Regions from separate parts of the Aeromonas sp. Marseille-Q7275 genome, predicted to be linked through region 3. Evidence: riboswitches for the same ligand, from Rfam matches in the RefSeq annotation. Region 3 holds a riboswitch; each other region holds the start of a gene.
What was found. A riboswitch is a leader RNA that binds a small molecule or an ion and turns the genes downstream of it on or off. The one in region 3 is predicted to bind cyclic di-GMP.
Positions count from the first base shown of each region.

Region 1: linked by a shared signal. The riboswitch ahead of ACWPWQ_RS17020 (glycosyl hydrolase family 18 protein) and the one ahead of ACWPWQ_RS00015 (glycosyl hydrolase family 18 protein) in region 3 are both predicted to bind cyclic di-GMP.
Region 2: linked by a shared signal. The riboswitch ahead of gbpA (N-acetylglucosamine-binding protein GbpA) and the one ahead of ACWPWQ_RS00015 (glycosyl hydrolase family 18 protein) in region 3 are both predicted to bind cyclic di-GMP.

Region 1 is NZ_CBCPLW010000020.1:8,924-20,932, forward strand. Features, by position in the region: gene ACWPWQ_RS17020 (glycosyl hydrolase family 18 protein) at 1-2,507, opposite strand, end outside; cyclic di-GMP riboswitch class I at 2,621-2,704, opposite strand; gene ACWPWQ_RS17025 (ExeM/NucH family extracellular endonuclease) at 2,999-5,158, shown strand; tRNA gene ACWPWQ_RS17030 (tRNA-Ala) at 5,308-5,383, opposite strand; tRNA gene ACWPWQ_RS17035 (tRNA-Ala) at 5,424-5,499, opposite strand; tRNA gene ACWPWQ_RS17040 (tRNA-Ala) at 5,558-5,633, opposite strand; tRNA gene ACWPWQ_RS17045 (tRNA-Ala) at 5,697-5,772, opposite strand; tRNA gene ACWPWQ_RS17050 (tRNA-Ala) at 5,801-5,876, opposite strand; gene gltX (glutamate--tRNA ligase) at 6,114-7,529, opposite strand; gene ACWPWQ_RS17060 (methyl-accepting chemotaxis protein) at 7,781-9,883, shown strand; gene ACWPWQ_RS17065 (LysM-like peptidoglycan-binding domain-containing protein) at 9,983-10,651, shown strand; gene ACWPWQ_RS17070 (cold-shock protein) at 10,923-11,132, shown strand; tRNA gene ACWPWQ_RS17075 (tRNA-Gly) at 11,496-11,571, opposite strand; tRNA gene ACWPWQ_RS17080 (tRNA-Gly) at 11,597-11,672, opposite strand; tRNA gene ACWPWQ_RS17085 (tRNA-Gly) at 11,711-11,786, opposite strand; tRNA gene ACWPWQ_RS17090 (tRNA-Gly) at 11,816-11,891, opposite strand; tRNA gene ACWPWQ_RS17095 (tRNA-Gly) at 11,916-11,991, opposite strand.
Region 2 is NZ_CBCPLW010000024.1:54,653-66,661, forward strand. Features, by position in the region: gene ACWPWQ_RS18635 (YjjW family glycine radical enzyme activase) at 1-493, opposite strand, end outside; gene ACWPWQ_RS18640 (YjjI family glycine radical enzyme) at 483-2,009, opposite strand; gene ACWPWQ_RS18645 (AzlD domain-containing protein) at 2,125-2,466, opposite strand; gene ACWPWQ_RS18650 (AzlC family ABC transporter permease) at 2,469-3,182, opposite strand; gene ACWPWQ_RS18655 (L,D-transpeptidase family protein) at 3,303-3,779, opposite strand; gene ACWPWQ_RS18660 (M3 family metallopeptidase) at 4,104-5,954, opposite strand; gene ACWPWQ_RS18665 (methyl-accepting chemotaxis protein) at 6,248-7,933, shown strand; cyclic di-GMP riboswitch class I at 8,196-8,281, shown strand; gene gbpA (N-acetylglucosamine-binding protein GbpA) at 8,347-9,771, shown strand; gene ACWPWQ_RS18675 (cytochrome b) at 9,872-10,402, shown strand; gene cbl (HTH-type transcriptional regulator Cbl) at 10,489-11,436, opposite strand; gene ACWPWQ_RS18685 (sulfate/molybdate ABC transporter ATP-binding protein) at 11,553-12,009, opposite strand, start outside.
Region 3 is NZ_CBCPLW010000001.1:622-7,969, reverse strand. Features, by position in the region: gene ACWPWQ_RS00015 (glycosyl hydrolase family 18 protein) at 80-2,677, opposite strand; cyclic di-GMP riboswitch class I at 2,789-2,875, opposite strand; gene ACWPWQ_RS00010 (hybrid sensor histidine kinase/response regulator) at 3,078-6,551, opposite strand; gene ACWPWQ_RS00005 (3-phenylpropionate MFS transporter) at 6,634-7,348, opposite strand, start outside.

The DNA of each region.
Region 1 (12,009 bases), on a different contig from region 3:
CCCGGTATGGTCTGGGTCGACTTGTTAGTGAGCTTGAGGGTCGGGTTGATCGGGTAGTTGGAGTCCCCTTCCTTGAAGCCGGAGAGGCTCACGCCGATGTCGAGCTGGGCGGCCGGGGCCGGCAGATCGTTCTGCTTCAGGGCCGCCTTGTCGGCCTTGCTGAACTTCTCGTAGGCGAGGCTGGTGAGGGTACTGCCCATCACGTACTCGTTCTTCGCGGCGTCGAAGTCATAGTCTCCCGCCATCTCCCAGAACATGACGCCCCCCAGGCCGCGCTTGACTATGTAGTCGAGCTTGTGACCCATGGACTCTTCATCTTCGGTGGAGAGGAACACCTTCTTCTGCTCGTTCCACAGCCAGGGCGCATGGGCCTTGTCGTCGTAGTAACGCACATACTGGCCTTGCATCACGTGGGCCGGGTTGTTGGGATCCAGACCCCAGGCCTGGCCGTAGCTCGGCAGTGTGGTGATGCCGAGGCTGGCCGCGTGCTCCAGGTTCTTGGCATGCCACATGGGCACGGCGCCACCGCCTATCTCCTTGCCGTTCTTGTCCAGATCATGCCAGATGTTGTCGATACCGACCGCCCCGTTGCCGCAGGGGATGGTGCTGCCACCAGTGCCCGGCTGGCAATCGCTCTGGCTCGGCAGCGCCGCCTTGCCCCCCAGGCCGTGGGTGCCACCGGTGACCCCCTGCCAGCCACGGGTGTAGTAAGGCACCCCTATGTTGATCTTGCCCGCCGCCAGGGCGCCGCGGAAGTAGTGGGCCGCCCAGGCGGAGTTGAGATAGCCGATGCCGCCAAACTGGACCTGGGTGTAGACACCCCACTGGGACAGCTCGGGATCCGCCTTGTTGTCGAACAGGGCGGCGTTGTGGCCGACGAAGTGGTTCCAGGCACCGTGGAAGTCATAGGTCATCAGGTTGACGTAGTCGAGGTACTGGGTGACCTGGAAGTTTTCCATGCCGCGCAGCAGGTAGGCCGAGGCCGGCGAGGCTATGGTCAGCATGTACTTGCGACCGTCCTCGGTCCCGGCGCTGTCGAGCTTGTTGCGCAGGGTCTTCATCAGCACTTCATAGTTCGCAAACAGCTTGCCGCGACACTGGTTGGAGAGCGGGAAGTCGTTGGGGTTGCCCGCATCCTTCATGGAGGTGGGGTACTCGTAGTCGATGTCCACCCCATCGAAGCCGTACTGGCGGATGAAGCCCACCGCCGAGTCGGCGAAGGCGTTGATGCCGGCGGTGTTGACCGAGCAGTCGCCCTTGGTGGTGGCGGCGTAGAAGCCGCGGGTATCGGCCCAGCCCCCCACGGAGATGAGGGTCTTCACGTCCGGGTACTGCTTCTTGTACTTCGACAGCAGGTTGAAGTGGCCCTGATAGGCGAACTCGGGATCCATCTCGGCGCCCGGCACTCCGTTCCAGGTCAGCTTGGTGGCGGCGTCATCCACCTTGATGGTGTGGCTCTGCTCGTCCACCGCCGCGAAGGCGTAGTTGATGTGGGTGATCTTGTCCCAGGGGATGTCGCCCACCAGGTAGGCGGGCAGACCGTTCTTGCCGGTGCGCCAGGAGGTGAAGTAACCGATGACGCGGCGGCCATGGTCATCCCCCATGCACTCGCTGCCGTCGGCGCGGTAGATCTGGCGCACGTCGCAGGAGAGGTTGCCGCCGGTGGGGGGCAGCGCCGCCTCTTCCACCTGGACGTCCACCAGGGCCGACTCGCCGGAGAGATTTGCCTTGTCGGTCGCCACCAGCTTGAGGCCGGTCAGCCCCTTGTTCTGGGGCGTCCAGCTCAGTTGCCAGGGGGCGCTGCTATCCTCGCCCACCTTCTGGCCATTCACGAAGAGCTCGACCTTGGCGACGTCGTCATTGGCGTCGGTGACATTGCCGGTCACGGTGAGGGCGCGGCCCAGGGTCACCCTGGCCCCGGCGGCGGGGCTGGCGATGCTCACCTTGGGCGCCTCTGGCGCCACCACGGCGGCGACCTGGAAGCTCGAATCCGCCTCGCTCAGCACCTTGCCGTCTTTATCCAGCGCCCGTGCCTTGAGGGCGTGATTGCCCACACCGGCGGCAGACCAGCTGGCACTCCAGGGGGAAGCCGTGGCCGTGGCGACCAGGGTGCCGTCGATCAGGTATTCCACCCGGGCGAGCGCCGTGACCGGGCCGCTCAGGGTCACCGCCAGGGCCAGGCTGGCCCCTTCGCTGACGCTGCTACCCACGGCGGGGGAGCCGATGGCGACCACCAGGGCCGGCGGCGGCACCTCGCCGCCATACAGCTTCCAGGCATCGGCCCAGACGGCGCCGACACCGGGTTCGTAGTGGTAAGGCGACGCGCCGCACCAGCCGGAGTAAGGGAATTCCTTGCATTCATAGAGGGCGCCTGCGTTGCTGACGATGTCGCCAGCCTTGTAGGCGGTGCCGGCCTGATAGGCGGGATAGGCGGCCTGCGCCCAGGCAGGGACGGCCGCAAGGGCAACCAGCATGGCGAGCCTGCAGGGCCTCAAGATCTGTTGCATATTGTTATCATCCTTGTTTTGTCTTGGCTTTTAAGACCGGGAAAAGCGCAATCGCAACAGGGAACAAGGGAGCGACAACAGGCCATGGACGGGCCACAAACCCTCAAGTCACCCTGGGTAACCCCGCTGTCTGGCCCGCTTGGGGCAGATCGGAGGCTTTGCGTCCCGGCATCACTGCCGGTTTGCCCTTTGCCTGGGTTCCGTGAGGAACGGCTCGAGTATAGGAAGCAAGTGGCAACCGCTCAATCTTTATTCTCTAAGGAAAATATGTGAATGCCGGCCGACTCACACTTCCCCTCAATCGGCCAACTAACCATTAAGTCATTAATATCAATCTGTTAGCCACGTCAAAAAAACGGACTCAGCCTCTTTTGTCTCCCCATAATGTGCGTTGCCTCACTGGTCAGAGCTGCCAGAAATGTGACAATGCGCGCCCTTGGCCAAAGCGCCAAGGCTATGGAAACACTGGCAAAAATAAAAAAGGAATACCCATGAAAGGAAGACCTACCCTGCTGTCCCTGGCCGTGGGGCTCGCCCTCGCGTCCCCGTCTCTCCATGCCGCCGGCTTCAGCTGCCCGGCCGACAGCGCCCTCACCCCCATCCCCGCTATCCAGGGCAGCGGCGACAAGAGCCCCCTCGTCCCGGGCGATCTGTTTGAAAGCCCCGGGACTGTCAAGGTCAAGGCCCTGGTCTCCGCCCTCGGCGAGAGCCTGAACAGAGGCTTCTACCTGCAGGATCTGCAGGGGGACGGCAACCCCGAGACGTCGGACGGCATCTTCGTCTACCTCAACGACAAGCAGTTCGCCAGCAAGTACCCGGACATCCAGCCGGGGGCCCTGGTCTGTCTGGAGGCCAGGGTCGAGGAGTTCTACGGCCACACCCAGCTCAAGCCACTGGTTGACGGCAGCACGCCGCGCCTGGCGGTGCTGGCCCAGGGCGCAGCCCCGGCCGCCACGGCGCTGCGGGTACTGGAAGGGGAGACCCTGGCCCGGGCCCTGGAGCGTCACGAGGGGATGCGGGTGCGCCTCGATGAGGGCAGCGAGCTCAAGATAAGCCGCAACTTCAGCTACGACTACGCCGCCAGGCGCAACAACCTGGTGCTCGCCCACGGCGCCCCGCTGATGAAGCCGACCCAGCTCCATGTGGCAGGCAGCCCAGAAGCCGTGGCGCTGGCCGAGGCCAACGCCGGCAACCGCGTCTTCCTCGAGTCGGACTTCAAGGCCGCCAACGGCAAGCTCCCCTGGCTGCCGGCCTGGGAGCCGGAGCAGGGCTATCTGCGCATCGGCGATGCCCCGGTCAACCTGGAGGCCATGGTGGGCTACAGCTATGACGAGTACCGCCTGATCGTGCCCAAGGATCAGCGCATCACCGCGGGGGATCTGCTGCGCACCGACGAGAACGATCGCCAGGGTGCTCCGGCCCGCGCTCATGGCAGCGACCTGCGGATCGGCAGCTTCAACGTGCTCAACTACTTCACCAGCCACTCCAGCGTGGGGGGCGCCCTCAACGTGCTCTGCGCGGATCAGGCGGATGCGGACAGCGCCAAGGGCTGCAACCGCGGCGCCAAGAGCCTGGAGGAGTTCCAGTTGCAGCGCGCCAAGATAGTCAACGCCATCGCCGAGATGGACGCCGATCTGCTCGGCCTGATGGAGATGGAGAACAACGGCTTCGACGAGCACGCCGCCCTCCACGATCTGGTGGAGAGCCTCAACGCCCGCCAGAAAGAGGCGAACAAGCACTACGCCTTCGTCACCCTGCCCAAGGCCCTGCTCACCGAGGAGCGCTTCTTCGGCGGCGACGCCATCATGGTGGCCATGATCTATCGCCCCGCCCTGCTCGCTCCGAGCGGGGATGCCGAGGTTATCCGCCTGCCTGAGCAGCGCTACACCGCGGGTGGCGTCGCCAAAAGCGCCGGTCAGCGGGACTCCCTGGTGCAGCGCTTCACCGTGGCGGGCAGCGACGCCCCCCTGACCCTGGTGGTCAACCACCTGAAATCCAAGGGTTCGGGCTGCTATGAGAACGGGGATGGCAAGACGGAGCCTGCGGATCTGCAGGGCAAGTGCACCGAGTTTCGGGTGAGCGCCGCCAGGGTGCTGGGAGAGGCGGTGAGCAAGATGCCGGGCCAGGTGTTGCTGGTGGGAGACTTCAACTCCTACGCCAAGGAGGATCCCATCCGGGTGCTGACCGACTATGCGCCGGTCGCGGGGGAGCGCCAGATCCGCTCCGCCTCCCACACCTTCATCGGCGAGCAGCCCTACGAGCAGATGGGCCAGGCGGTGGGCAAGGGTTACGGCCTGGTGGATCTGAACGTCAAGTTCAACCAGGCGAAAGCCATCTCCTACAGCTACGAGGCCGAGCTCGGCACCCTGGACTACGCCCTCGCCAACCCGGCGCTGGCAGACAAGGTGATGGCGGTGGCCGACTGGCACATCAACTCCTTCGAGAGCAACCTGTTCGAATATGGCGGCGCCTTCACCGGCGATCTCATCAAGTCGGACAACCCCTTCAGCGCCTCGGACCACGACCCCGTCATCGTCGACCTCAAGCTCAAGGAAGCGAGCAAGGGGGGTGGCGGCGCCATGGGGGCCCTGCTGCTGGCCCTGCTGCTGGCCCTGTTGCCGCTCGCCTGGCGGCGTCGGCACTCGTCATGATCCGTATTGAATAACGCCAAAAGCCCGCGACAGCCGCGGGCTTTTTCATTTTGGCCATTTGATTTGTAAATGAAGAGGCAGTCATCATGAAAAAAATAAATGCCAGAACAAACAAAAAGGCCACCGCGATAACGGTGGCCTTAAGTATTTGGTGGAGCTACGCGGGATCGAACCGCGGACCTCTTGCATGCCATGCAAGCGCTCTCCCAGCTGAGCTATAACCCCAAGTTGTGGCGAATCAAGGTCAAGACCTTCACTCTGAATTTGGTGGAGCTACGCGGGATCGAACCGCGGACCTCTTGCATGCCATGCAAGCGCTCTCCCAGCTGAGCTATAGCCCCAAATTCTTTCTTCATTAGACAACGGGTTCTGGCGGCCAGTTGCCTTACTGCTAAATAGTGGTGGAGCTACGCGGGATCGAACCGCGGACCTCTTGCATGCCATGCAAGCGCTCTCCCAGCTGAGCTATAACCCCACAAAGGTCGGCCTGGGTGATACACACCGCACTGCCCTGGGTACTTCATGTCAATCAGGAACCTGGTGGAGCTACGCGGGATCGAACCGCGGACCTCTTGCATGCCATGCAAGCGCTCTCCCAGCTGAGCTATAACCCCTTGGATTCCAGATTGTTCGAGGAGAATTTGGTGGAGCTACGCGGGATCGAACCGCGGACCTCTTGCATGCCATGCAAGCGCTCTCCCAGCTGAGCTATAACCCCAACTCACCTCGGCGCTACCAAAGTTATCTCTGGCAACGGAGGCGCATGATAGGCATCACCCGCTTTGCTGTCAACCCAAAAATAACGCCCGCTGGAGCGTTTAGTCAAAATTCAGGCAGTTAGCTGTTTTTACCGCCAACTGCGTCGCTATGTCGCTGTTTTATGTCATGAATCTGAGCACCGCGCAAAAGCAAAGGGCCCCCTTGCGGGAGCCCTTTTTCAAGCAATGGCAGAGGCTTATTCGGCTGCCATGCGCGCTTCAATGTACGCCAGGGCGCGATCGATACGGGCAAGGACCCGCTCCTTGCCCACCAGCGCCATCACGGCGTCGATGGCGGGGGACTGACCCAGCCCGGTCACGGCGACGCGCAGCGGCATGCCGACCTTGCCCATGCCCTGACCCAGCTCGGCGGCGGTGGCTTCGATCAGCTCGTGCAGCGCCTCCGTGGTCCAGGTCTCCAGCGCCGCCAGCTTGGCCCTGGCCAGGGTCAGCGGCTCGGCCGCGACGCCGCGCAGGTGCTTCTTGGCGGCCGCTTCGTCGATGGCCTCGTACTCTTCGAACAGGTAGCGGCTCTGGGCGGCCACCTCCACCAGGGTGTTGCAGCGCTCGGCCAGCAGGGTCACCACGGCAGGCAACGCCGGGCCCTTGCTGGTGTCGATGTTCTGGGCGGCCATGTGCCATTCCAGGTGCTTGGCCACATAGGCCGGATCCAGGCTGCGCATGTAGTGGTTGTTGAGCCACAGCAGCTTGTCGGTGTTGAAGGCGGAGGCGGACTTGGAGATGGCATCCAGGCTGAACAGCTTGATCATCTCCTCCAGGCTGAAGATCTCCTGATCGCCGTGGGACCAGCCCAGACGCACCAGGTAGTTCAGCAGGGCTTCCGGCAGGTAGCCGTCGTCGCGGTACTGCATCACGGAGACAGCACCGTGGCGCTTGGAGAGCTTGGCGCCATCGTCACCCAGGATCATGGAGACGTGGGCAAACTCAGGCACGGGCGCGTTCAGGGCCTTGTAGATGTTGATCTGGCGCGGGGTGTTGTTGATGTGGTCTTCGCCACGCACCACGTGGGTGATCTCCATGTCCCAGTCATCGACCACCACGCAGAAGTTGTAGGTGGGGGCGCCGTCGGTGCGGCGGATGATGAGATCGTCGAGCTCGGTGTTGGCGAACTCGATGCGGCCACGGACGTGGTCATCGAACACCACTGAGCCTTCGGTGGGGTTGCGGAAGCGAATGACGTGGGGCGCATCGGCCGGGTGATCGTGGGCGGCATCCCGGCACTTGCCGTCATAGCGGGGCTTCTCGCCGCTCGCCATCTGGCCTTCGCGCAGCGCCTCCAGACGCTCCTTGGAGCAGAAGCACTTGTAGGCGCGGCCATCGGCCAGCATCTCGTCGATGATGCCGTTGTAGCGATCGAAGCGCTTGGTCTGGTAGTAGGGGCCCTCATCCCAGTTCAGCTCCAGCCATTCCATGCCCTCAATGATGGCGTCGATCGCCTCCTGAGTGGAACGTTCCAGGTCGGTATCCTCGATACGCAGCACGAACTCGCCGCCCTGGCTCTTTGCGAACAACCAGGAATAGAGTGCGGTACGGGCACCGCCGACATGCAGAAAGCCGGTCGGGCTGGGAGCAAAACGGGTTTTGACTTTCATCTTTAAGCCTTGTGTAGAGGGCCTTGGGCCAATGCGTTAGAAAAAACCGTCGCATTTTAGCACTCAGAATCACGGATGGGAAAACCATGCAATAGCCGGGGCCTAAACAGGTCTTGATTCCGCCGGGGTACCGTTCTTTGAGAGGGATCGCAGAACCGCCCCTCATTTTCAGCTTTGCTGATCAACATTGCTGGAGGAATCTCCCGCCATGCCGATAATTCATACAACTTTCTACTCACAAGGAACACGAGATGCAGTTTCGCTCCATCCAGAATCGCATCCTGGTACTGGCGGGGGTCGCCATGACCACGGCCCTGGTCATCCTGATCCTGCTCAACCAATACTCGAGCAAGCAGTCCCAGCAGCTGACCATCAGTTCCAGCCGCGCCGCCCTGCAGCAGGAGGCCTGGCAGAAGGTGAGTGCCAACGCCCGCGCCGAGGCCGCCACCATCACCCAGTTGCTGCAAAAGGGTCTCTCCTATACCCAGCAGATGGCCAGCGTCTTCGCCCAACAGCAAGGGGGCAAGCTGCCGCTGGATCGCCAGCAGGCCACGGATCTGCTCAAGGCGCAGCTCGGCCTGGAACCCCAGCTCTATGGCGCCTTCGCGGGCTTCGAGCCGAACGGCTTCGACGGCCAGGACAGCGCCTTCGCAGGCCAGAGTGCCCTTGGCAGCGATGACAAGGGGCGCTTCGTCCCCTACTTCTATCGCGACAAGGAGAACATTAGCTCGGATCTGCTGCTCTCCATCGAGAAGAGCGACCCGGACGAATTCGGCAATCCGGCCAACGACTACTACGCCTGCCCGAAACGGGAGGGGCGCTCCTGCCTCATCGATCCCTTCAAGGTGGACATCAACGGCCAGCAGGTGCTGGTGAGCACCATCACCACCCCCATACTGGTGGGCGGTCAGTTCAAGGGCATTGCCGCGCTGGATCTGGCGGTGGACTCCATCAGCCGCCAGGCCCAGTCCCTCAACAGCAACATCTATGACGGCAAGGGAGAGACCCTGATCGTCAGCGCCGCCGGCGTCATCACAGGCACCAGCGGGGACCCCAGCCTGCTCGGCAGCCGCGCCGACAAGCTGCTGGGCGACGGCTGGCAGCAATACCTCAAGCCCGAGCTGCAACGCCAGGAGCTCGACGAGGCGTTTCGCATCTCTGTGCCCATCGCGGTGCCGGGCATGGCCCGCAACTGGGCCATCATAGTCACCCTGCCCTATCAGGTGGTGCTGGCGGGGGCCGATCAGCTGGAGAGCCAGCTCACCGAGATGAACCGGGCCGCCATGACCCAGCAGCTCATCGGTGCCCTCATCGTTCTGGTGCTGGCCCTGGCCACCATGCTGGTGATCGCCCGCAGCATCACGGGCCCCATCCGCCAGATGGTCAGCCTGGTGGATGACATCGCCGATGGCGAGGGGGATCTCACCAAGCGCCTGAACACCCGCTCCCAGGACGAGCTGGGGTCACTGGCCCGCGGCATCAACCGCTTCATCGACAAGTTGCAGGTGCTGCTCGGGGACGTGCAGAAGACAGCGAGCGAGGTCCATCGCCACGCGGGGGATACCGACCGCATCGCCGGCCAGACCGACAGCAACCTGCAGCATCACCAGGCGGAAATGGAGCAGATGCTGACCGCGGTGCAGGAGATGTCCTATGTCAGCCAGGAGGTGGCCACCCACGCCAACAACACCGCCGACTCCGCCAAGCAGGCACAGGGGGCGGCGGATCAGGGCAAGGTGCGCTTCCAGCAGGTGATCCAGTCCATGCACAAGGTGGCGGCCGAGGCGGGCAAGGGGGCCGAGGTGGTCGAGGGGCTGGCCCACGACAGCGAGCAGATCACCAGCATACTCACCGTCATCCAGGGCATCGCCGATCAGACCAACCTGCTGGCGCTCAACGCCGCCATCGAAGCGGCCCGGGCCGGCGAGCAGGGGCGCGGCTTTGCGGTGGTGGCCGACGAGGTGCGCAAGCTGGCGGGCAACACCCAGCAGGCGGTGCAGAACACCCAGGAGCTGATCGAGAAGATCCGCCACAGCTCGGCCAATGCGGTCAACGCCATCCAGCAGAGCCAGCAGCTGACCCATCAGGCGGTGGGCGAGGCCGATCTGGCGGAGGCGGCCCTCGACAGCATCTTCCAGGCCATCGCCACCATCAACGACATGACCTATCAGATAGCCTCCGCCGCCGAGGAGCAGAGCTCGGTTTCCGAGACAGTCTCAGGCAACCTGTCAAAAACCAACGCACTGGCCAACGACATCGCCCAGGATGCGACCAATACGGCGAAAGCCAGCCAGGCCTTGCGCCAGGCGGCCGAGCGTTTGCAGCAGTTGCTGGGGCAATTTCGTCTCAGCTGATAATTTTCATGCTCAGGGCTCTCCCCCTCGGGGGCGAGTCCGTTTACCATAGGCGCTATATTTGCCTGATGGCAGGCAATGTAGTGAGAGGTAAATGCCGTGCCCACCCCGGACCGTCGCCCACGTGGCCATAACAGACGAGCCCAGCAGCGTCGCCAAGACGAATCACAAGGAACCCTGCTCCATCGTATCAATGCCGCTACCCTGCCCCTGCGTCAGCGCCTCGGTCAGGGCATGAGCGGCCTTGGTCAACGCAACAAGGAACCCAGAACCAGCTCATTCAAGCTGGTGAGCCCGCTGCCGCGCAAGCACACCATAGGCCTGCTGGTGCTGGTGCCTCTCTGGCTGTTGCTGCTGGCCTGGGAACCCGCCCCCGCCGCCCCCAGGGCGGCCCCTTCCGGTTCGCTCGCCGTGCCGCTGGCCGTGCCGACCCAGGCGCTGACCGTGGGCAACGGGGCCGCAGGCAGTGCGCCGGTCGCGGCCAAACCGGTCGAGGAGAAGGTGGATGGCACCTGGCTGCAGCACGAGGTGCAGGCCGGCGAGACCCTCTACTCCATCTGGCGCAAGTTTGAACTGCCCGGGGCCGAGCTGAGCCGCCTGATCGCCATAGAGGGGCCGGACAGGCCGCTGACCCGGCTGCAATCGGGCAAGTCGGTGTTCATCCTGGTGGACACAGGCCGCCGCATCCAGCGGGTCGAGATCCGCTCCTTCGGTCAGGCAAACTACCGCTACGACCGACAGGGTGAAGGGTTCGCCCTCAAGGAATAAAAAAACGGGAGGCCATGGCCTCCCGTTTTTTTGACCAGAAGCATGAAACAAGCCGCTGACTTCCCAATACTTTTAGCTCGCTCAAAAAATGAAAAGTGCCAAATTGACAAGGGATCGGGCTCCAGTACAATCGATTGTGCTTTAGACAGGGATTGTACTGCATGCCACTGGAACAAATTGACGTAGTCAGTCATGGGTAGGCCCCTGCATTCTAGGCAAATGCTGCCCAACAAGGCGTTAGTTTCATTTTGTTATAGATAGGACTTACCACATGTCTGACATTCGCACCGGCCAAGTAAAATGGTTCAACGAAACCAAGGGTTTTGGCTTCATCGAGCAATCCCAGGGACCGGACGTTTTCGTTCACTTCTCCTCCATCCAGAGCACTGGTTTCAAGACCCTGGCTGAAGGTCAAAAAGTCCAGTTCACCGTGACCCAGGGCAAGAAAGGCCCGCAGGCTGAGAACGTGACTCTGCTCTAAGCCGCACTCGTGAACTCGCAGGAGGAGCCAAGGCCCCTCCTATTTTTTTGCCCGCCGTTTCCCCTTCCCCGCCACGATCATAAGCCTGTCCGCAGCAACCACAACCCTCCCCAACACCTGTGCACAAAGCGGCGACAGAAGACATGGGTCTGATCTGGCTGAATGCCGGATACGACAAATCATCGCTACGCGATGTGATGGACAATTCAAATGGATGATGAGGACTTCGAAGAGAGATTGGAGCGGGAAACGAGACTCGAACTCGCGACCCCAGCCTTGGCAAGGCGCGGATCATGCTCTACCAACTGGATGTGGCAATGAGTGCGTTTAAATATTGGATTTGTGTACTTCGAGGAGAGAGATTGGAGCGGGAAACGAGACTCGAACTCGCGACCCCGACCTTGGCAAGGTCGTGCTCTACCAACTGAGCTATTCCCGCAACAGGGTGTCTTCTGCAAGTGATTTGGAGCGGGAAACGAGACTCGAACTCGCGACCCCGACCTTGGCAAGGTCGTGCTCTACCAACTGAGCTATTCCCGCATCGGAATAATCATCTGCAGTAGCTTACTAATACGTATTGGAGCGGGAAACGAGACTCGAACTCGCGACCCCGACCTTGGCAAGGTCGTGCTCTACCAACTGAGCTATTCCCGCTACATGTGTCTTGAGGCTGTGCTGATGATTGGAGCGGGAAACGAGACTCGAACTCGCGACCCCGACCTTGGCAAGGTCGTGCTCTACCAACTGAGCTATTCCCGCATCGGAATATCATCTGCAAACTTTTGGAGCGGGAAACGAGACTCGAACTCGCGACCCCGACCTTGGCAAGGTCGTGCTCTACCAACTGAGCTATTCCCGCAACTACCTTAAAACGGCC
Region 2 (12,009 bases), on a different contig from region 3:
CATTGCTGTCGAGCAGGCAGCTCAGGTGGGCCAGATCCGGCGCGGCCTTGATGGCCGCAAACAGGTCGATCACGAACGGCAGCTGGGTGGTCGCCTCGCCGCCGGAGACTGTGATGCCGGTGAGCAGCGGGCCGTAGCGACGCAGCAGGGTCAGCACCTCTGTCACCGACATCTGGTGGGTCTTGGGGCTGGCGCTGCGGGGACAGGCATCCAGGCAGCGGTCGCAATGGGTGCAGAGCGACGCCTGCCAGCGCACTCTTCTCTCGCCAGGGCGGCCCTCGACCAGCGTCAGGGCCCCGCTCGGGCAGCCGGGCACGCAGTCGCCACAGTGATCGCACAGCCCTATGGTGTGGGGGTTGTGGCAGCCAGGGCAGCGAAAGTTGCACCCCTGCAGGAAGAGCACCAGCCGGTTGCCCGGCCCGTCCACGCAGGAGAAGGGCAGCCAACGACTGACCGTCGCCACGCGCCTCCCCTTGTCATCCTCAGTAGTCACACAGGCTTGCCTCAAGGCCCAGCACCCGCGGCGCCCGCTGGCGGATCCCGGTCAGCTCGCTCGCCTCGGCGCCGAGGCAGGTGGTCTGCAACCGCGACCCTTCGGCGGCGAAGCGGGCCAGGTCGCTCTTGCGGATCATGTAGCCGGTCACCCGCACCAGATCGCTGTCCGCCACGTTGGCACTGAATTCGCGCATGCCGAGGACGAAGGCCCCCTTGCAGAGCTGCAGCAGCGCCTGCGGGTTCTGGCGGATACTGGAATCCAGGGTCAGGATCTCGCTGATCCCGGAGTGGTAGTAGCCGTGGTGCGGGGCCAGGGCCAGCAGGTGGCTGGCGGGATCCGGCTCCTCCCCATAAGGGATGCGCACCCCGGGGGTGACCCCCTTGTCCAGGCTGAGCCCGCCCTGGGAGTGCAGCAGGGCACGCCCGCCCCAGGCGTGGGGCTGGGGCCGGGCCGTCACCCAGGCCGAGAGCCGGGCCGAGATGCGATGGCCGAGCTGGTTAGCCCCCTCGTCGTGGCCATAGCGTCCGGGCAGCCCCGCCTTATCCATCAGCAGGTTCACCGCCTCCGCCATGCCAAAGATGCCGAACATGGGGACGAAACGCGCCTCCTCGATCAAGCCCTCCTCCACCAGGAAGCTGGCGAAGAAGCCGGACTCTTCGTGCAGGAAGGCGGCCCTTGCCTCGATGAGCCGGGAGGCCTGCTCGCAGTAGTGGGGGAGCCAGCGCGTCATGAACTCCTCGAGGTCGGCGCTCTGTTCGGCCATCCCCTTGAGGGAGAGGCGCACCAGGGTATTGGCGCCGCCCCCGAGCGGCAGGGCGTTGTAGCAGCTGACGATGCCAAAGCCGCGCTCATCGAAGGTCTCCCTGTGGATCGGGTAGTTGACTATGTGGGGCTTGCCGCACAGGGCGATGTTCTGCACCCCCTGCATCAGCAGGCTGTCCGGGGTCTGTGCGGGATCGTGAAACAGGCTGAGGTTCGGCGCCACCTGCCTGAGTTCGCCGTCGATGCGCAGGATCAGGCGGCAGAGACGGTTGTCGTCAGGGCCTATGTTGACGTGCATGAAGGCATCCGGCAGCACCCTGTCCAGATAGATCCAGAAGCCTTTCAGCTTGCGATACAGCGTCTCGTCATCCAGCTCCCCGACGAAGGGCAGCAGCAGGTGATCGAGGCGCCCCAGCCAGACCGGCATGCCGGTGACCGAGGGCACATGGTGATAGAGGATGCGCAGGGCATCCAGGGCTTCGTCGAAATCCCGTGGCGGCGCCAGCTCCAGCCAGGGGGAGCCCTGGCGCAGGAACTTCTGGTAGTCCGGCAGCACATAGCGCGGCTTGTAGGGGGCATGTCCCTCGAACATGTCGCACAGCACCCCTTGCGCCATCGCCTCGGCCACCTCGGCAGGCAGCGCGGGATAGGGCAGCGCATTCTCGGCGGCGAGCGCCAGGGCATGGCTCTTCTGAGCGGGTGAGAGCAGGGGGTCGCGCACGATGCGCTGGCAGCTGGCGGTGAGGGACATGGGAAACTCCTTGGCGGATGATTCCTAAATCCTCACACTCGAGAGGCCTTTTTTGAAGTGACATTCATAACATAACGGATGTCTGATAGAGACATCCGTTAGGCGGGATCACGGCTCAGCTCAACCAGGGCAGCAGCGCCGCCAGTCCCCCCTGCCAGCGCAGCAGGAAGAAGCCCCCCATGCCGACCACCACCACCACCAGGGTCGGCAGCCGCAGCAGGGTCAGCACCGTCACCAGCAGGGTCGCGGCCAGGTAGTCCGGATCCCACTCTAGTCCCTTGTCCGGCTCATAGCTGAAGACGATGGGCAGCCAGATGGCGGTCAGCACCGACTGGGCCGAGAAGCTGAGGAAGGCCCCCATCTCGGCACCGGGCTGATAGCGGGTCAGCCGCGAGAAGAAGGCGAAGCGGTTGAAGAAGGTGATCAGGGCCAGCAGGCCAATCATCAGCCAGCCCATGGTCATCTCCTCATCCGGTGCAATACATAGCCCACCACCATGCCGGCCAGGGCCGAGATGATGATGTGGATCTCCGCCAGCAGCGGCTTGGTGAGCAGCGCAGTGCCGCCGCTCACCACAGTCGCCGCCACCATGGGCAGGTTCTTCATGGCGGGTATGGTCATGGCGATGAAGGTGGCGGCGATGGCAAAGTCCAGCCCCATCTTGTCCAGCCCCTCGATGTACTGGCCGGCGGCGATGCCGAGCAGGGTCGCCAGGTTCCAGAACAGGTAGAACACGAAGCCCGCGATCAGGGCATAGGCGGGGTTGAAGACACCGTGGCGCTCCCTGTCCTTGAGTGCCACCGCGAACATCTCGTCGGTCAGGAAGAAGGCGAGGCTGGCACGCCAGCGCAGGGAGAGCGGCAGCACGTCCCGGCGGAAGGTGAAGCCGTAGAGCAGATGCTGGGAGGTGATGACCATGGTGGAACCCATGATGGGCAGCAAGGGGGTGCCTGCCCCGAACAATGTGGTGGCCGAGAGCTGGGCGGCGCCGGCATAGACCAGCAGCGACATCAGCTGGGCCTGCACCGGACTCAGGCCCGCCTGCAACGCCAGGGCGCCGCACAGTATCCCCCAGGGGATCACGGAAATGGAGAGGGGGAGAATATCCAGGGTGGCGCGCCACCAGAGCACGCCCGTGCGCTCGGGCGCGGGGAGGCTCGTTCCTGACATCATGGGATCATCCTTGTGACTTCCAACGCGAGCCGGAAAAACTAGCACGGCGCGGGATGGGCTGTCACGCCATCCAGGGCGGAAATAAAACGCCCGCTGGGCAGCGGGCGTGAGGGGCGAGGATCAGGGCTCGATGATGATGGGGGTGCCAGGCTCGACGGCGTTCCAGATCTCGTCCATCTCGTGGTTGAGCACGGCGATGCAGCCATTGGTCCAGTTGGACGGCTGTACCCTGCGATCCCCCATGCGGTTGAGCTGACCATGGATCATGATCATGCCGCCCGGGCGCACTCCCAGCTCGTTGGCACGCTTGATGTCGTCCAGATTCGGGTAGTTGATGTGGATAGCCTTGTAGAAGCCGGAATTGCTCTTCTTGTAGTCGAGGGTGTAGCGCCCTTCCGGGGTACGCTGATCCCCTTCCTGCAGCTTGTGCCCCTTGGGAGCCGGACCCAGGGCGACCCAATAGCGCTTGACCGGCTTGCCATCCTTCATCAGGGTCAGGCTATAGCTCGACTTCTTGACCACCACCATGTCGGCGGACAGGGTGGCAAAACTCAATGCGGGCCACAGCCCCAGCAAACACAACAATACGGCTCTCAATTTCCATCCCTCGACAAGCCTTCAGGGCTTTGTATTTAGCTAATCATCTGAATGTCGCCACTCTCTGGCGGCGAGCGAGCGCCATGATATGGGATCGCCGTGAATACTCAATATATCCAGAGAAACATATCTGTGACCCGCCTCGCCAGCGCTCAGCCAAAGCCTCTGCGCATCACCATAATTAATAGCCAAAACAGATAGATGGCGCAAAAAACAGGCACATCTTGCGCCGCGGCCAAGATCCCGTCCCGCCTCGCCAGGCTTGCTTCCCGCTGAAATGAACAAGCCCTGCCGATGGGCAGGGCTTGCTGGTCGAGGAGTGTCTCACCGGGCGGCGGCGGGCTCGCGCTGATAATGCTGGCGGATCCAGGCCTCGAAGTCGGCCAGCATGCGGGTCTCCGATTCGAGGTTGTCGGCTATCAGCTCGGCGCCGTGCATCACCCGGATGTGGGCGTCGAGGGGCGTCCCCTCCCCTGCCAGCGGGCGCTGGCTCGCCGCCGTCATGCAGGCTGCGGCCGTCGCCCACGCCTGTGCCACGCTCTGGTTGCACGCCTCGGCCAGAGGAGCGGCGCTGAAGCCTTCCCCAGTGAGGCTCCTGAGCGTCTCATCGTGGGTCATGCCGTTGCCCGGCCCCCAGTAGTGGGCGGCCAGATCCGGCCCGATGCGCGGGTTGTCGGTGAGGTAGCCGTCGCGCCCCAGGAAGTAGGCACGGGTCTGCTCCACCGCCATCAGCGCCAGCAGGTAGCCGTGATAGGCGCAGGCCGACTCCTGATTCAGCAGGTGCGGAATGGCCAGCAGCGGGCGCGGGCTCTCCACCCCCAGGATCTGGCGCTCCCAGCGACGGGCCAGCGCCAGCACCGCCTCGGGAGTGCGCTCGCTCTCTGCCATGGCGTAGAGATCCCGCTCGAAGTAGGCCACCAGCGCAATCTGGCGCTCGTTGAAGGCCCGAAACGGCTGGCGCGCCTCTATCATCCCCTTGATGAGATCGTCGGGAATCGCCTCCCCCGCCGCGTTCCTGGCATAGCCCTTGAGCCAGTCGGCGTCGTCCAGCAGGCTGTCGCAGAACATGGACTGGGTCTCGGCATAGGCCATGGAGGTGGGCGGAAACTCCTGGGAGAAGCAGGGGGCGTTGCCGGTGACGTTGGCAAAGTGCGCCGCATGGCCCCCCTCGTGGAACAGGGTGTTGAGGCCGCTCCAGCCGCTGCCCACCTGGGCCGGATCCGCCAGGCTGGTGAAGTTGACCACCGCCGGGACCCACTCCCCCTCCTGCCAGAAGCTCGGCACCGGGCCATGACAGAAGCCGTTCTCGTATTTTCCCTCCCGGGTCAGCAGATCCAGGGTCAGGGTGGCGCCGCGATACTGGATGCCGAGGCGGCGGAAGCTCTGGACCCAATCCTTCAGCGCCCGGGAGAAGGGCACATAGGGGTCGAGCTGGCGGGTCACGTCGCCGCTCACGCTGTAGCGCAGGTTGTGGGGCAGCAGGGCCGCCTCCCCCTTGGCGGATTTCAGCTCCGCCAGGCTCTGGTGCACCCGCTGCTCGGTGCGGGCGATGAAGTCGTCGAGCACGGCGAACAGCTGCTCCGGGCTCATCTGCTCGTTCTTGTGCACCTTGTAGTCGAAGTAGTCCCGATAGCCCATGGCCCGGGCGAAGCGGTTGCGCAGGGCCACCACCTCGAGAAAGCCGTTGCCGACCACCCACTGCTCCAGGGTATGGAACATGGCGAGCGCACTCTGGCGCACCGCCTCGTCGCTACTGGCGGCCAGCGCCGTGCTGGCGGCGGGCAGGCTGCCGGCCACTTGTTGGCCCTGCTCGTCCAGCAGGGTGAGCTTGAGCCCCTTGCGGCGGGCGAACAGATCCGCCTCGGCGGCCACCAGCTCGTCCATCAGGGCGGCGGCGGCCGGATCTTCGATGACGTTGCATTCGAAGAAGGCTATCCAGCCTCCCAGACCGCGCTTGAGCTCTTCTTCCTCGGCCTGGGCCAGCATCTCCCGCAGCACCAGCAGACGAGCAGGATCGGCGCAGAACGCCTTGTAGGCCTGCTCGGCGGCGGTGAAGCCGGCCTGATCGTCGCTGATGCCCATGTAGGTGGACCAGAACAGATCCTCCTTGCGCCTGTGTACTCGCAGGTAGTCGGCGTTGAGCTGGTTCAAGTAATTCCTGGCAATGGAACTCATAAATTCCCTCTTGTTATGGGGCGGCCACGGGGGCGCCCACTCCTTTTTGGTGAAATGCCAACTCATTCACACTTCCTGCAAATAGAGCCGGCAAATGGTGCGCCGGGATGCGCCAGACCACGCTACCAAAAGCGAGGGTTTCTGTCTGCTGGCTATACTGGTTGCCAACACACTCAATTGGCAATCAACCATCACAACCTCTTGAAAGTTAAATAAATGTTAAACGCAAAACAATCAAGGCCAGCCAGCTGACTGGCCCTCACCAGATCCGCACGGGAAAGAAGGAAAAGACTATGTTCAAGCTCGGTGATATCGCCGTGAGTCGCAAACTGATGCTGCTGCTCTCGGTGGCGCTGGTCGGCTTCATCGCACTGCTGCTCATCTCCGCCAGTGCCCTGCATCGCAACCTGATGAGTGAGCGGGAAGCCAGATTGCAGGCGGTGCTGGATCTCGCCATGAGCCGGATCCAGACCCTGGCCGCCACCCTGCCCGCCCCAGAGGCCCAGGCACAAGCCAAGGCCATGCTCGACAGCATGCGCTTCGATGGGGACAACTATCTGTTCGTGCTGGACGAGGATCGCCACGTGGTGGTGCACCCTGCCAAGCCCGAGCTGGTCGGCCAGCAGATGGGCGGAACGCCCGCCGAATCCCACTGGCAGCGCATGGTGGATCTCGGCAAGGGCGGCCATCAGGGCCGCCTGGAGTACCAGTGGCTCTCCCCCTCCGGTGAGGCGGCCCAGAAGATGTCCCTGGTGGCCGGCTACCAGCCCTGGGGCTGGATCCTGGGATCGGGCGTGCTGCTGCAGGACATTGAGGCCACCATCTGGTCCCAGTATGAGCTGATGGGAGGGGCCACCCTGCTGGTGATCCTGCTGATGGGGTGGCTTGGAGTGGCCATCAGCCGATCCATCGTCAGGCCGCTCGCCGAGATCAAGGGGGCCATGGCCCAGGTGGCGGCCGGGGATCTGGTGGTGAGCATCCCGGTGCATGGCAAGGATGAGCTGGGGGCCGTCGCCACCAGCACCAATCAGGGGCTGGACGCCATTCGCCGCGCCCTGCTGGAAGCCAGCCAGGGAGCCCGCAACGTGGCGGATGCCGCCCTGCGCATCGCCGCCTCCGCCGAGCAGACCAACCAGGCGGTCAACAGCCAGCGGGATCAGCTGGCCCAGCTCGCCACCGCCATGAACGAGATGAGCGCCACCATCTCGGATGTGGCGGGCCACGCCGAGAATACGGCCCGCGACACCCGGGACGCCACCAGCGAGGCCGGGCTCGGCAACGAAGACGTCCACGCCAGCGTGCACGGCATCCAGGCGCTCGCCACCGAGGTGGAGCAGGCTACCCATCAGGTCAATCGACTCAAGGAGGGGGTGATGCAGATAGGGGAGGTGACCGCCGTCATCAGCGCCATCTCGGATCAGACCAATCTGCTGGCCCTCAACGCCGCCATAGAGGCGGCCCGGGCCGGCGAGCAGGGTCGCGGCTTCGCCGTGGTGGCCGACGAGGTGCGCCAGCTGGCCAGCCGCACCCGCCACTCCACCGAGGAGATCCAGAGCACCATCACCCAGTTGCAGCAGCGGGCGGTGACCGCCGCCAGCGCCATGGATGCCAGCCGCAAGCTGGCGGAGAGCAGCGTCGGCCAGTCCGAGAAGGCGGGGCAGGATCTCTCCCTCATCGTCAACCACATCCAGCACGTGAGCGACATGGCGACCCAGATCGCCACGGCGGCGGAGCAGCAGAGCATGGTGGCGGAAGACATGAACCGCAACGTCAACGGCATCAACGACTCGGCGCTCGAGATGTCCCAGGCCGCCTCCCAGCTGGCCCAGGAGAGCGAGCTGCTGGCCGGACTGTCGCGCAGCCTGGACGAGCGGCTGGCGGTGTTCAGGCTCGGCAATGGCCTCCCCCGGGATCTGGCGCCCGGTCAGGCCCTGCGCCCCTCGTCCACCCGCCGCACAGACCAGTACCCGCACCACTGACCGTCTGACACAGTCCCATCCCCTGCCGGCCTCGCCGGCAGGGGATTTTTTCATTGATGAAAAATGTCGCGATTTTGCATCTTTTGACAGAGCTGGCGAAGCAAAACCCAACTTGATGAATTAAATATAATTTTAAAAACAGAGTGTTAAGTGTTTGCTCTACTCCGATGAGGTCAAGCTGTAAAGATTTACACTTAATAATTTAATCAAAAGAAGCCATCATGGTGGCGCCGTCCTCAAGGGCGGCACCCTGACCCTTTATGTAGTCATTTGGCAAACTGGTTGAAAGGCCAGGACGCAAAGCCTCCGGTCTAAAGACATGTCGTCCAGGATAGCGGGGTTGCCACACCCAGGTGTGTCACGGGGAATTCCCCTGCCAACTTGACTGCCCACATCACCGAACAGAGGAATGTATGGCAGCAAAAATTCAACTCAATCATGTGGCCGCGGCGCTGGCGCTGCTGGCCAGCGGCGGCGTGCTCGCCCACGGTTACATCAGCCAGCCGGAAGGGCGCAACTATCTGTGCAAGACCGGCGGCAACAGCCAGTGTGGCGCCATTCAATGGGAGCCCCAGAGCCTGGAGGCGCCGTCCGGCTTCCCCGATGGCGGCCCCGCCGACGGCCAGATCGCCTCGGCCGGGCATCCGCAATTCGGTGAACTCGATGTCCAGACCAGCGATCGCTGGACCAAGCGCCAGGTGCAGGCCGGGCCCTTCGCCATCGGCTGGACCTTCACCGCCAACCACGTGACCCGCAACTGGCGCTACTACCTCACCAAGCAGGAGTGGAACCCGAACCAGCCCCTGACCAGGGACTCCTTCGATCTCAATCCGTTCTGCGTCATCGACGGGGGCATGGTGCAACCGCCCAAGCAGGTCACCCATCAGTGCACCCTGCCGGCGCGCACCGGCTACCAGGTCATCCTCGGGGTCTGGGAGGTGGGCGATACAGCCAACAGCTTCTACAACCTCATCGACGCCCAGTTCGATGGCGGCACCCAGCCGCCGCTGACCTGGAGCCAGGGCGGGACCATCTACCCCTCCACCGATCTGGTGGTCGGCGACAAGGCCAAGACCCGGGTATTCGACGCCAACGGCGAGCGCACCGATCTGCAGACAGTGCTGACCATAGGCTCCGCCGAGCAGGGTCAGAAGAACAACTGGGCCCACGATCTGGCCGCCAGGATCAACGCCGAGCAGAGCCAGATCCGCGCAGGCCAGCAGGGCACCGATGGCCAGTTCAACCCGGTCTACGGCCAGAACCCCGTCTACCTGAAGGCGGGCAGCAACCTGCAGCGGGTCGAGGTCCAGCTCGAGCAGCAGCAACCCCCGGTGGGCAACAGCATCAGCGTAAGCGGACTGGAGAGCGAATACCTGCTCGACAACGGCAAGGTCACCCTCAACTTCACCGTCACGGCCGAGGGGGATCTCGCGGTCACCAACACCCTGTATGACCATGGCGGCGCCGCCAAGGGCCAGACCGGCGCCGACATCAAGGACAGCAGCCAGAGCTTCACCATGGCGGTCGGCGGTCTGAGCGCCGGCCACCACCAGCTGGTGATCGAGGGCAAGCCGAAGGCGGGCGGTGCCCCCCTGCAGCAGACCCTGGACCTGATGTTCAAGGATCCCGCCAGCGGCGGTGACTACCAGTACAGCTTCCCGGAGGGACTCAAATCCTATGCAGCAGGCACCAAGGTGCTGCAGCCGAAAGATGGCAAGATCTACCAGTGCAAACCCTACCCCTACAGCGGCTGGTGCACCATCTGGACCAGCACGGCGACCCAGTATGAGCCCGGCGTGGGCACCAACTGGCAGGATGCCTGGACCCTGGTGAACTGATCCCCCGCAAGCAGAAGAGGCCCGAGCGGCCTCTTTTTTGTGCCTGTCATCCGGGCTCACGGTGCCTCTCTGCACCCTAGGCCCCAGTCGGAAAAATCCCATGACGAAAGACTACTATGACCCCCTGAGCCGCCTGCTGCACTGGCTGATGGCCGCCGTCATCCTCTACGCCACCCTGGCGGGCTACCTGATGCACCTGGTGATCGACAGCCACCCCAGGCTGTTTCAGTTTCTGTCGGTGTTGAACATGTCGATGGCGACCCTGATCACCCCGCTCTTCCTGCTGCGCTGGGGCTGGCGGCACTGGCGCGCGCCCCTGCCCGAAGATCAGACCCAGCCTCACCATCCCGCCGCCAGGCTGGCGCACGCCCTGCTCTACGGCCTGATGTTTGTGGTGCTGCTGAGCGGCTTCCTGATGCTGGAGCAGGGCTACTCCCTGTTCTGGCTCTACCCGGTCGCCAACCCGATCGGCTCACCGGAGATCAACGCCTTCTTCTTTGGCGTCCATCGCCTCGGCTGCCTGGCGCTGGCTGCGCTGGTCCTGCTGCACGTGGCCGCCGCCCTCTACCATCACAGGATCAAGGGGGATCGCACCCTGTATCGCATGCTGGGTCCCCAGAGCGAGCGCTAACCAATGAGCGAGGCTCTCTGGCTGAAGCGTCGAATAAGCAAGCAGGGAGCCAAGGGCTCCCTGCTTTTTCAGACCATGCGCCCCATTCAGATCTGGTAGTCGAGCAGGGGCTCGTTGCTCATGGCCCTGGCCTGGATCTCCGCCAGCGCCAGCTCGGGGTTGCAGAGCTGGATGAACTGCCAGGTGAAGTTGTGCTGGAACTGCCCCTGCTTGAGGCCGATCCAGGCGGTGTGGGGCGCAAACAGCCGGCTGCCGTCGAGCTGCACCAGCCCCTTGTCCCGCTGGGGATCGAACGCCATGTCCGCCAGTATGCCCACCCCCATCTCCAGCTCGACATAGGTCTTGATGACGTCGGAGTCCTGGGCGGTCAGCAGGATCTGCGGATATATCCCCGCCTCGGCGAAGGCCTCATCCACCCGCACCCGCCCCGTCAGGCCCGCCTGATAGGTCACTATGGGCCAGTGGGCCAGGGCCGCCAGGGTGAGCTCCCGCTCGGCGGTGAGGGGGTGCTGCTCCGGCACCACTATGTTGTGGTGCCAGCGGTAGTAGGGAAACGCGACCACCCCTTCGCTCTTGTCGAGCTGCTCGCTGCTGATGCCGATGTCCACCTCGCCGGTCTGCACCAGCCGCACTATCTCCTCCGGGCTGCCCTGGCGCAGCTCCAGTTGCACCAGGGGGAACTGCTCGCGAAACGCCTTCACCACACGGGGCAGGGCATAGCGCGCCTGGGTGTGAGTGGTCGCTACCAGCAGCCGCCCCGAATCCCGGTTGGCGAAGGTGCTGGCCAGTTTGCGGATATTGTCGGCGTCCCCCAGGATGCGCTCGGCGATCACCAGCAGCTCCTTGCCCGGCTCCGTCATGCCGAGCAGCCGCTTGCCGTAACGGATGAAGAGCGCGAGCCCCAGCTCCTCCTCCAGCTCGCGGATATGGCGGCTGACCCCGGACTGGGAGGTAAAGAGGGCATTGGCCACCTCGGTCAGGTTGTAATCCCGCCGCGCCGCTTCCCGGATAATGCGTAATTGCTGAAAATTCACCTCATCGCCTCCTGCGCTGAGTGGCGGTGGATGCTGCCACCGTCCTCTTGTTATTGGATGGCCGGATCAGAGTCCGGCTGCAAGCCTGAAAAGAGTCTCGTCTTGGGCGCTCGCCCTCAAATCTGGTAGTCGGGATAGAGCTGCGCATGTCGGGCCACCAGACGCACCCCCTGGCCGGGGGCGAAGGCACGGGCGGCCTCCTTGCTCAGCTCGGCCTCGTAGTGAGCCCCCCTGGTCTCGCCATCCCCGCGCAACTCCACCCGGATCCGCGGCCCCATGGGCAGCAGACGGGTGATGGTGGCGCTGATGCCACCCGGTGCATCCGCCGGCAATATCTCCAGCTCGTGGGGGCGCACATAGGCGATGGCCGCACTGCCCTGTGCCAGCTGGGAGCTGATGGGGCCGCCCAGCTGCTGCTCACCTATGCCAAGCCCCTGCCCGGCCACCCGGCCGCGGAACAGGTTCACGCTGCCGAGGAAGCTGTGCACGAAGGCGGTGGCGGGCTGGTCATAGACCTCGGCCGGGGTGCCGATCTGCTCGACCCGGCCTGCGTTCATCAGCACCACCCTATCC
Region 3 (7,348 bases):
TATCCGCCCCAGGCCGAGGTCAGCCCGCGAAACGCCACAGGAAAAAGGAGTGGGGCCAAGACCCCACTCCTTATGATCATCAGTTGCAGCTGGCAGCCCCCTGATCCACCCAGACGGCAGCCTTGCCGGGCTCATCGCCCTTGGTCCAGTACTGGGCCTTCCACTTGCGACCGTTGTGGTTGGTGAGATCACCGGCGTTGTAGGCCACAGCGGCATTCCAGCCGAGCTGCACCTGGCTCACCAGTTTCCACTGATCGGCGCTCTGGCTTGGCTCGTTGCCCTGGGTCCAGTACTTGGCCTGCCACACCAGCTGGTTGTGGCTCACCTTGGTATCGGCGTTGTAGACGGTGCTGGCGTTCCAGGCTGGCCAGTTGGCCGCATCCGGATCGGTTGCCTCACAGCCGCCACCTGTACTGGCTGGCTTGACGGTCAGGCGGGTGCTGGCACTGGCATCGAGCGCCCCGTCGGTCACCACCAGGCTCAGATCATAGAGAGTGTCGCTGGTGACGCTCGGGCCCGTGACCACCAGGGTCGCGCTGTCCTGGCCGGTGGCGGTGAGCCCCGCTGGCACTGTCCACTGGTAGCTCAGGGCATCACCGTTCGGATCGGACGCCGTGGCCTTGATGGTCACCTGCTTGCCGGAGTCGACGGTGGCACTGGTCGGTACGCTGACCACGGGGGGCAGGTTCGGCTGCGGCGCCTTGTTGGTCACCACCACCTGATCCTTGGCCGAGAGCCCCTGATCGTCGGTCACGGTCAGCTCGAACACCAGATTGATGTCGGTAGTGGCGGCGTCCAGCACCACCCGGGCCTTGGCCAGGGTGGCGTCCAGCAGGCTGGCCTGGGGCCCGGAGACCTGCTTCCAGCTGTAGGTCAGCGCACCGCTTTCCGGATCGTGGGAGGCGCTGCCGTTGAGGGTCACCTCGGCCGGGCCTGTGACGCTCAGATCGCTGCCGGCATTGGCTACCGGCGGCTTGTTGACCGGCGGCAGCGTACCCTCGCCGTGGCCCAGCCCCTCGTGCATGGCGTTGAGGATGTCGCCGTTGTCCGCGTCTATCTCCCAGGCGAACAGGCCGCCGAGCTGGTTCGCCAGCACGTACTGCCCCTTGGCCTTGACCGAGCGGTCGTTGTCGAAGCTGATGAGATCGCCGCTGCTGGCCTTGAACACATAGGGGGCCTCGGCCGACTCGTCATAGCCCTGCTCCCAGCCTGCACCCATGCGGTTGTTGACGATGTCGCGATAATCCACCACGCCGTTTTCCCAGGTGCCGCTGACCGGCCCGGTCGCGGTGCCGGTGAAGGGATTGCCGGCCTGGTAGTTCTTCACCCCGGTCCAGCCACGACCATACATGGCCGCCCCCACCACTATCTTGCCCGGTGTCACCCCCTGACCCAGCAGCGCCTTGACGCCCTTGTCGGTGGTGTACTTGGTGGCCGGATCCCAGCTGGAGGCAAAGAGGTTGGTCTGGTGGGCCAGATTCTGCAGGTCGAAGGCGCCGCTGAAGTCGTAGCTCATCAGGAAGATGTGGTCCATGTACTGCTGGGCAGCCTGATAATCGACCTTGGCAATCTTGTCACCGCCGGCGCTGATGGCCGAGGTGAGCTCATACTGGCGGCCGGTCTCGGCTTCCAGCTCGTCGAGCATGGCGCGCAGCTCCTGCATCAGCACCACATAGGTGGCACCATCGTTCGGACCGCCCAGGCTGGGGTTGGCACCCTGGCCACCCGGGAACTCCCAGTCGATGTCCACCCCGTCGAAGAATTTCCAGGTCTGCAGGAACTCCTTGACCGAGGCGACGAAGGTGTCGCGCTTGCTCTTGTCCCCCAGGAAGTAGAAGGGGTCGGAGAGGGTCCAGCCCCCGACCGACGGCAGGATCTTGAGGTCAGGGTGGGCCTGCTTGAGGGCCATCAGGTTGCCGAAGTTGCCCTTGTAGGGTTCATCCCAGGCACTGAGGTTGCCCTGGGACATCTGGATCGCCGCCCAGGGATCGTGGATGGAGACCTTGAAGTCCTCACGACCGGCACAGGAGCGCTGCAGCGCCTCGAAGCTGCCTGAGATCTCTTTGAGGCTGTCGTTGATGCCGTTGCCGCCGCAGATGGGGGTGAAGCCGTAGAGGATATGAGTCAGGTTCTGGGCCGGGATCTTGTCCACGGTGAACTTGCGGCCATAGACCCCCCACTCCACGTAGTAGGCCCCCACCACCTTGCCGGACTTGTTGGCGTAGGGCTTGTTGTTCTCCTTGAGAGGCGCATTGAGCGGCGCCAGGTGGCTGCCGTCGGTATCGGCGACCATCAGCTCCTTCTTGTCGGAGAGGGTGCAGCCGTCGGCGTTGCACAGGGCCACCTGCATCTGGTAGCGGCCCCCCTTGGTCACCTTGAAGTTGGCGGTGCCCGCGGCGGAAGCGGGGCCTGACCACACCTCCTGGCCATCGAGCAGCACCTTGGCGGTCTGGCCGACGTCACCGGACCAGAGGTTCCAGGTCACGCTGACCGGGGCGCCATCCTTGTGGACTGTCACCAGCTGGGTGTAGGCCGAGGCGGATTGATTGACTTCGACGATGGCGAACTTGGTGGGGCCCGAGCCTATGGTGGGTTTGCCCGGGGCAGCGGCGAAGGCGGAGGTAGCACAGAATCCCCCGACCAGGAGCGCCAGCAGGGAAAGTTTTGGACTTAACATATTTGAACTTCCTTATTTCGTTATTGGAATTAACAACGAAAAAGGCAACGCAACCTGCCAGGTAACGCAGACATCATCGCCACCATGGCTTGGCCCATGGACGATACAACCTGTGGTGACCCCGCTATCCTAGGTGCTTTGACCCTTAGACCGGAGGCTTTGCGTCCCGGACTTTCGTCCGGTTTGCCTTTTTGCACAACTTGATTTGCGACAAAAATAATCGCCGAATGACTATAGGAGGGAGTCGGAGGAGGCGCTACCTAGTAAAAATGACAGCGAATAGGACTCATTTTCCAGATTGTTCGCGAACATGCCGGCAAGCTGGCGCCAACATCGGTGATGCTGGCGCCTGATGACAGTTCCCGAACTTGCCAAACAATGCTTGATTGTGTGAAGGCTGTCACTGTATTGGCAGCAGCAGGCTGTTCATCAGCGCCCGCAGCTTGAGGGGTTTGACCGGCTTGCTGACGTAGCCAAAGCCGTGCTCGCGGATCTGGGTCTGCAGCTCGCTCTTGCGATCCGCGCTGATGATGATGCCACCTATGTCGTTGCCATGGGCCAGCCGGATCATGTGCAGCGCCTGCAGCCCCGTCTTGCCGTCATCCAGGTGATAGTCGGAGAGCACCAGCCGGGGCAGGAAACCGGCCCCTATGATCTCCTCTGCCTGCTCCAGGCTCTGGGCGCAGCGCACCTCGCAGCCCCAGCGTCCCAGCAGGGAGGCCATGGCGATGAGGATGTCCTCCTCGTTGTCGATGCAGAGCACCCGGATCCCTTCGAGCTGGCTGTCCCGCACCACGGGGGCCGCCAGCTGGCTCGGCGTCACCGGCCGGGTCGCGAGGTTGAGGGTGATGGAAAACACAGACCCCGCCCCGGGCCAGCTGCGCAGGGAGAGCTGATGTCCCAGCACCTGGGAGATGCCGCGGGCGATGGCGAGCCCGAGGCCAAGTCCCTGCTCCCTGGCGGTGCGGGAGTGATCGAGGCGGGAGAACTCGTCGAAGATCGCCTCCTGCTTGTCCAGCGGAATGCCGGGGCCATTGTCCCACACCTCGATGCGCACCTTGTCCCCCAGGCGGCGGCAGCCGAGCAGCACCCGGCCCCCTGGGTTGTAACGGAACGCATTGGTGAGGAAGTTCTGCAACACCCGGCGCAGCAGGCGCACGTCGCTGTAGACCGCGAGTCGGCTCTCCACCACGGAGAACTGGATCTCCCCCGCCTGGGCCAGCACCCCGAACTCCGCCTTGAGGTTGCCCAGCACGTCGCTCAGGGCGAAATCGAGCTTCTTCGCCTTGAACTTGCCCGCCTCGAGGCGCGAGATGTCCAGCAGATCCGTGATGAGATCCTCGGTCGCCCCCAGGGCATCGTCGATGTGGCGGGCGATGCGGACCTGCTCCGCCGCCTGCTCTCCTCCCTGCGGCAGCATCTCCAGCAGGGAGGAGGTAAACAGCTTGGCCGCGTTCAGCGGCTGGGTCAGATCGTGGCTCACCGCCGCCAGGAAGCGGCTCTTGGAGTGGTTCGCCCGCTCCACCTGCTGGTTCACCAGCAGCAGCTGGCGGTTGAGCTCGGAGAGTTCATGGGTACGCTCGGCCACCCTCGCCTCCAGGTGCTCGTTCGCTTCCCGCAGCACCCGCTCCGCCGCCCGGAAGGGGGTGATGTCGGTGAAGGTCATCACGAAGCCCCCCGCCGGCATGGGATTGCCCTGCATCTCGATCACCCGGCCGTCCGGTCGCTCCCGCGCCGAGACATGGGGGCTGCCCCGCTTCATGAAGGCGACCCGGCGCGCCACCTGGGCCTCGATCTCCCCCGGGCCGCAGAGCCCCTGCCCGGCGTTGTAGCGGATGATCTCCTCGATGGAGCGCCCCACCTGGATGAGCCCGTGCGGATAGTGGAACAGCTCGATGTAGCGCCGGTTCCAGGCCACCAGCTTGAGCTCCCTGTCCACCACAGAGATCCCCTGCCCCATGTGCTCTATGGCCCCCTGCAGCAGGCCGCGGTTGAAGCGGAACACGTCCGAGGCCTCGTCCACTATGGTGGCTATCTCCTCGAGCTGCATGTTGCGCCCCTGCAGGGCAGAGGCCAGCACCAGCCGGGCGGAGGAGGTGCCAAACACCCCCGCCAGCAGCCGCTCGGTGTGGGCAATCAGGTCGGCCGACGCCTGCATCTGGGGCGCCAGGGTACCGCCGCGCTCGCCGGCGAAGCGGCCGAAGGCGCGCTTGACCCGGCTCGAGCCGACGAAGCGGGCCGCCAGCATCTCCAGCTCCTTGACCGAGACCCGCGCCTGGTAGAGCGCCGTGGTATCCCGGCTCGGCTTGCCGACGAAGTTGGCGGCCTGCAGCCGCTCGCTCACCGCCGCCCGCGACAGCAGGGAGCCCGCCACGTAGCCGAGCAGGTTGAGCAACAGGCTCAGGAAGATGCACCAGGCCCCCAGGCTCAGCTCGCGAAAGGCGGGCCAGTCGGGGGGGGCCAGCAGCGCCTCCAGGGGCGAGCCCGCCAGCAGGCCGCTCTCGGCCAGCAGGGTCACGAACCAGAGGCTGACCCCGAGGGCGAGCCCGAGATAGACCCCCTTGCGATTGCCGTGCCGCCAGTAGAGGCCGAGCAGCAGGGCCGGGGCGAACTGGGCCACGGCGCCGAATGACAGATAGCCGATGCGCGACAGGCTGGTGAGATCCCCGAGCCAGAGATAGAGCACCCAGGCCGCCAGCAGGATCAGCAGTATGGCGCCCCGGCGCACCTGCAGCAGCAGCCGCATCAGCCGCTCATCCCGCCCCTGCTGCCAGAAGCGGCGCAGCAGCACCGGCAGCACCAGATCGTTGCTGACCATGATGGCCAGGGCTATGGTGCAGACGATCACCATGCCGGTGGCCGCCGAGGTGCCGCCGAGAAACGCCAGCATCGCCATGCCGTCGAAGCCCAGCGACATGGGCAGGCTGATGACATAGGTGTCCGAGGCCATGTCGGCCCCCACCCACTGCTTGCCCGCCAGCGCCAGCGGCCAGATGAAGAGCCCCATCAGGAACAGGTAGAGCGGGAACAGCCAGCGCGCCCAGTGCAGATCCTGGCCCTGGTTGTTCTCCACCACAGTCACGTGGAACTGGCGCGGCAGGCAGATGACGGCGCACATGGCCACCAGGGTATAGATGGCGAGCTCCAGCAGGCTGCCCGGCGACACCGCCACCACCGCATCGAGAAAGTCCCCGGCCACCAGGGTGCGGGCCTCGCTCGGCCTGGCGATGATGAGCCAGAGCGCGAAGCTCCCCACCGCCATGAAGGCGAGCAGCTTGACCACGGACTCGAAGGCGATGGCGACCACCATGCCGCGATGGTGCTCGGTGGCGTCCAGGTTGCGGGTGCCGAACAGTATGCTGAACAGGGCCAGCAACAGGGCGACGCCGAGGGCCAGCTCGGCCGTGTTGCCCGTGGGCCCCGCCGGCACCGAGTTGGCCATCAGCAGATCCAGCCCGGTGACGATGGCCTTGAGCTGCAGCACCAGGTAGGGAAGTATCCCCATGACGGCGATCAGGCTGATCACCATGGCCAGGCGCTGGGACTTGCCATAGCGGGCGGCGATGAAGTCGGCGATGGAGGTGATGTGCTCGCGCTTGGCCACCAGGATGAGGCGGGCCAGCAGGCGCCAGCCAAACAGGAACACCAGCATGGGGCCAAGATAGATGGGCACAGGCGACCAGGGGGATTCGCTCGCCTGCCCCACTGTGCCGAAGAAGGTCCAGGAGGTGCAATAGACGGCGAGCGACAGGCTGTAGAGCAGGGGCTGGCCCTTGAGCCGACGGCGCTTGCTCTTGTCCGCCACATAGGCGATGAGGAACAGCAAGCCCAGATAGGCGAGCGACAACCCGATCAGCAGCCATCCTTGGTGCATCTACATTCTTCCCTTGTTCAGATGTGTTGAGCACCGCGCCGGCTCAGCGTGCCGACGGGCAACCGTCATTGAGTGTGCCCGCTCAGGCGGCGGCGCCCTCATGCTCCCCGCGCAGCCGCAGCACGAAGACCGGCAGCACCACCAGCACCATGATGAAGAAGATGCCTCCACCGAGCGGCTCGAACAGCACACCGCAGATCGCCATCAGGGCCGCCACCGTCATGCCGAGGCCGAGCGCCGCATAGAGCGCCTGGGTGGGGATCTGCTGCTCGGCGGGCAGCTGGCGGGTCATGAAGCGCACGGCGCCGAGGTGGCTGATGCAGAAGGTGACCCCGTGCAGCAGCTGACCCAGCACCAGCACCGCCAGCTCGGTAGAGGCGCCGAGCAGCACCCAGCGCACCACGCAGCCGACGGCCCCCACCAGAAACAGGGTCTGGGCCCCGAAGCGGTGGAAGAAGCGCTTGTCCGCGGCAAACATGGCGATCTCAGCCACCACCCCCAGGGCCCACAGGTAGCCGATCAGGGTGCCGCTGTAGCCCGCCCCCTTCCAGTACATGGCGCTGAAGCCGTAGTAGGCGGCATGGCTGCCCTGCAACAGGGCAGTGATGAGCAGGAAGCGGCGCACCGGCGCTGACTTGAGGGTGACGAGCAGGGAGGCCCGGGCCCGCTCCCCCTTGAGCTCCTGGGGCTGCGGCCGCAGCGGCAGCGCGCTCAGCGCCAGCATGGCCAGCAGTCCCGCCACCATGGTGTGCAGCACCCAGTCGCTGCCGAAGTTGCTCACCAGGGCCCCCACCAGG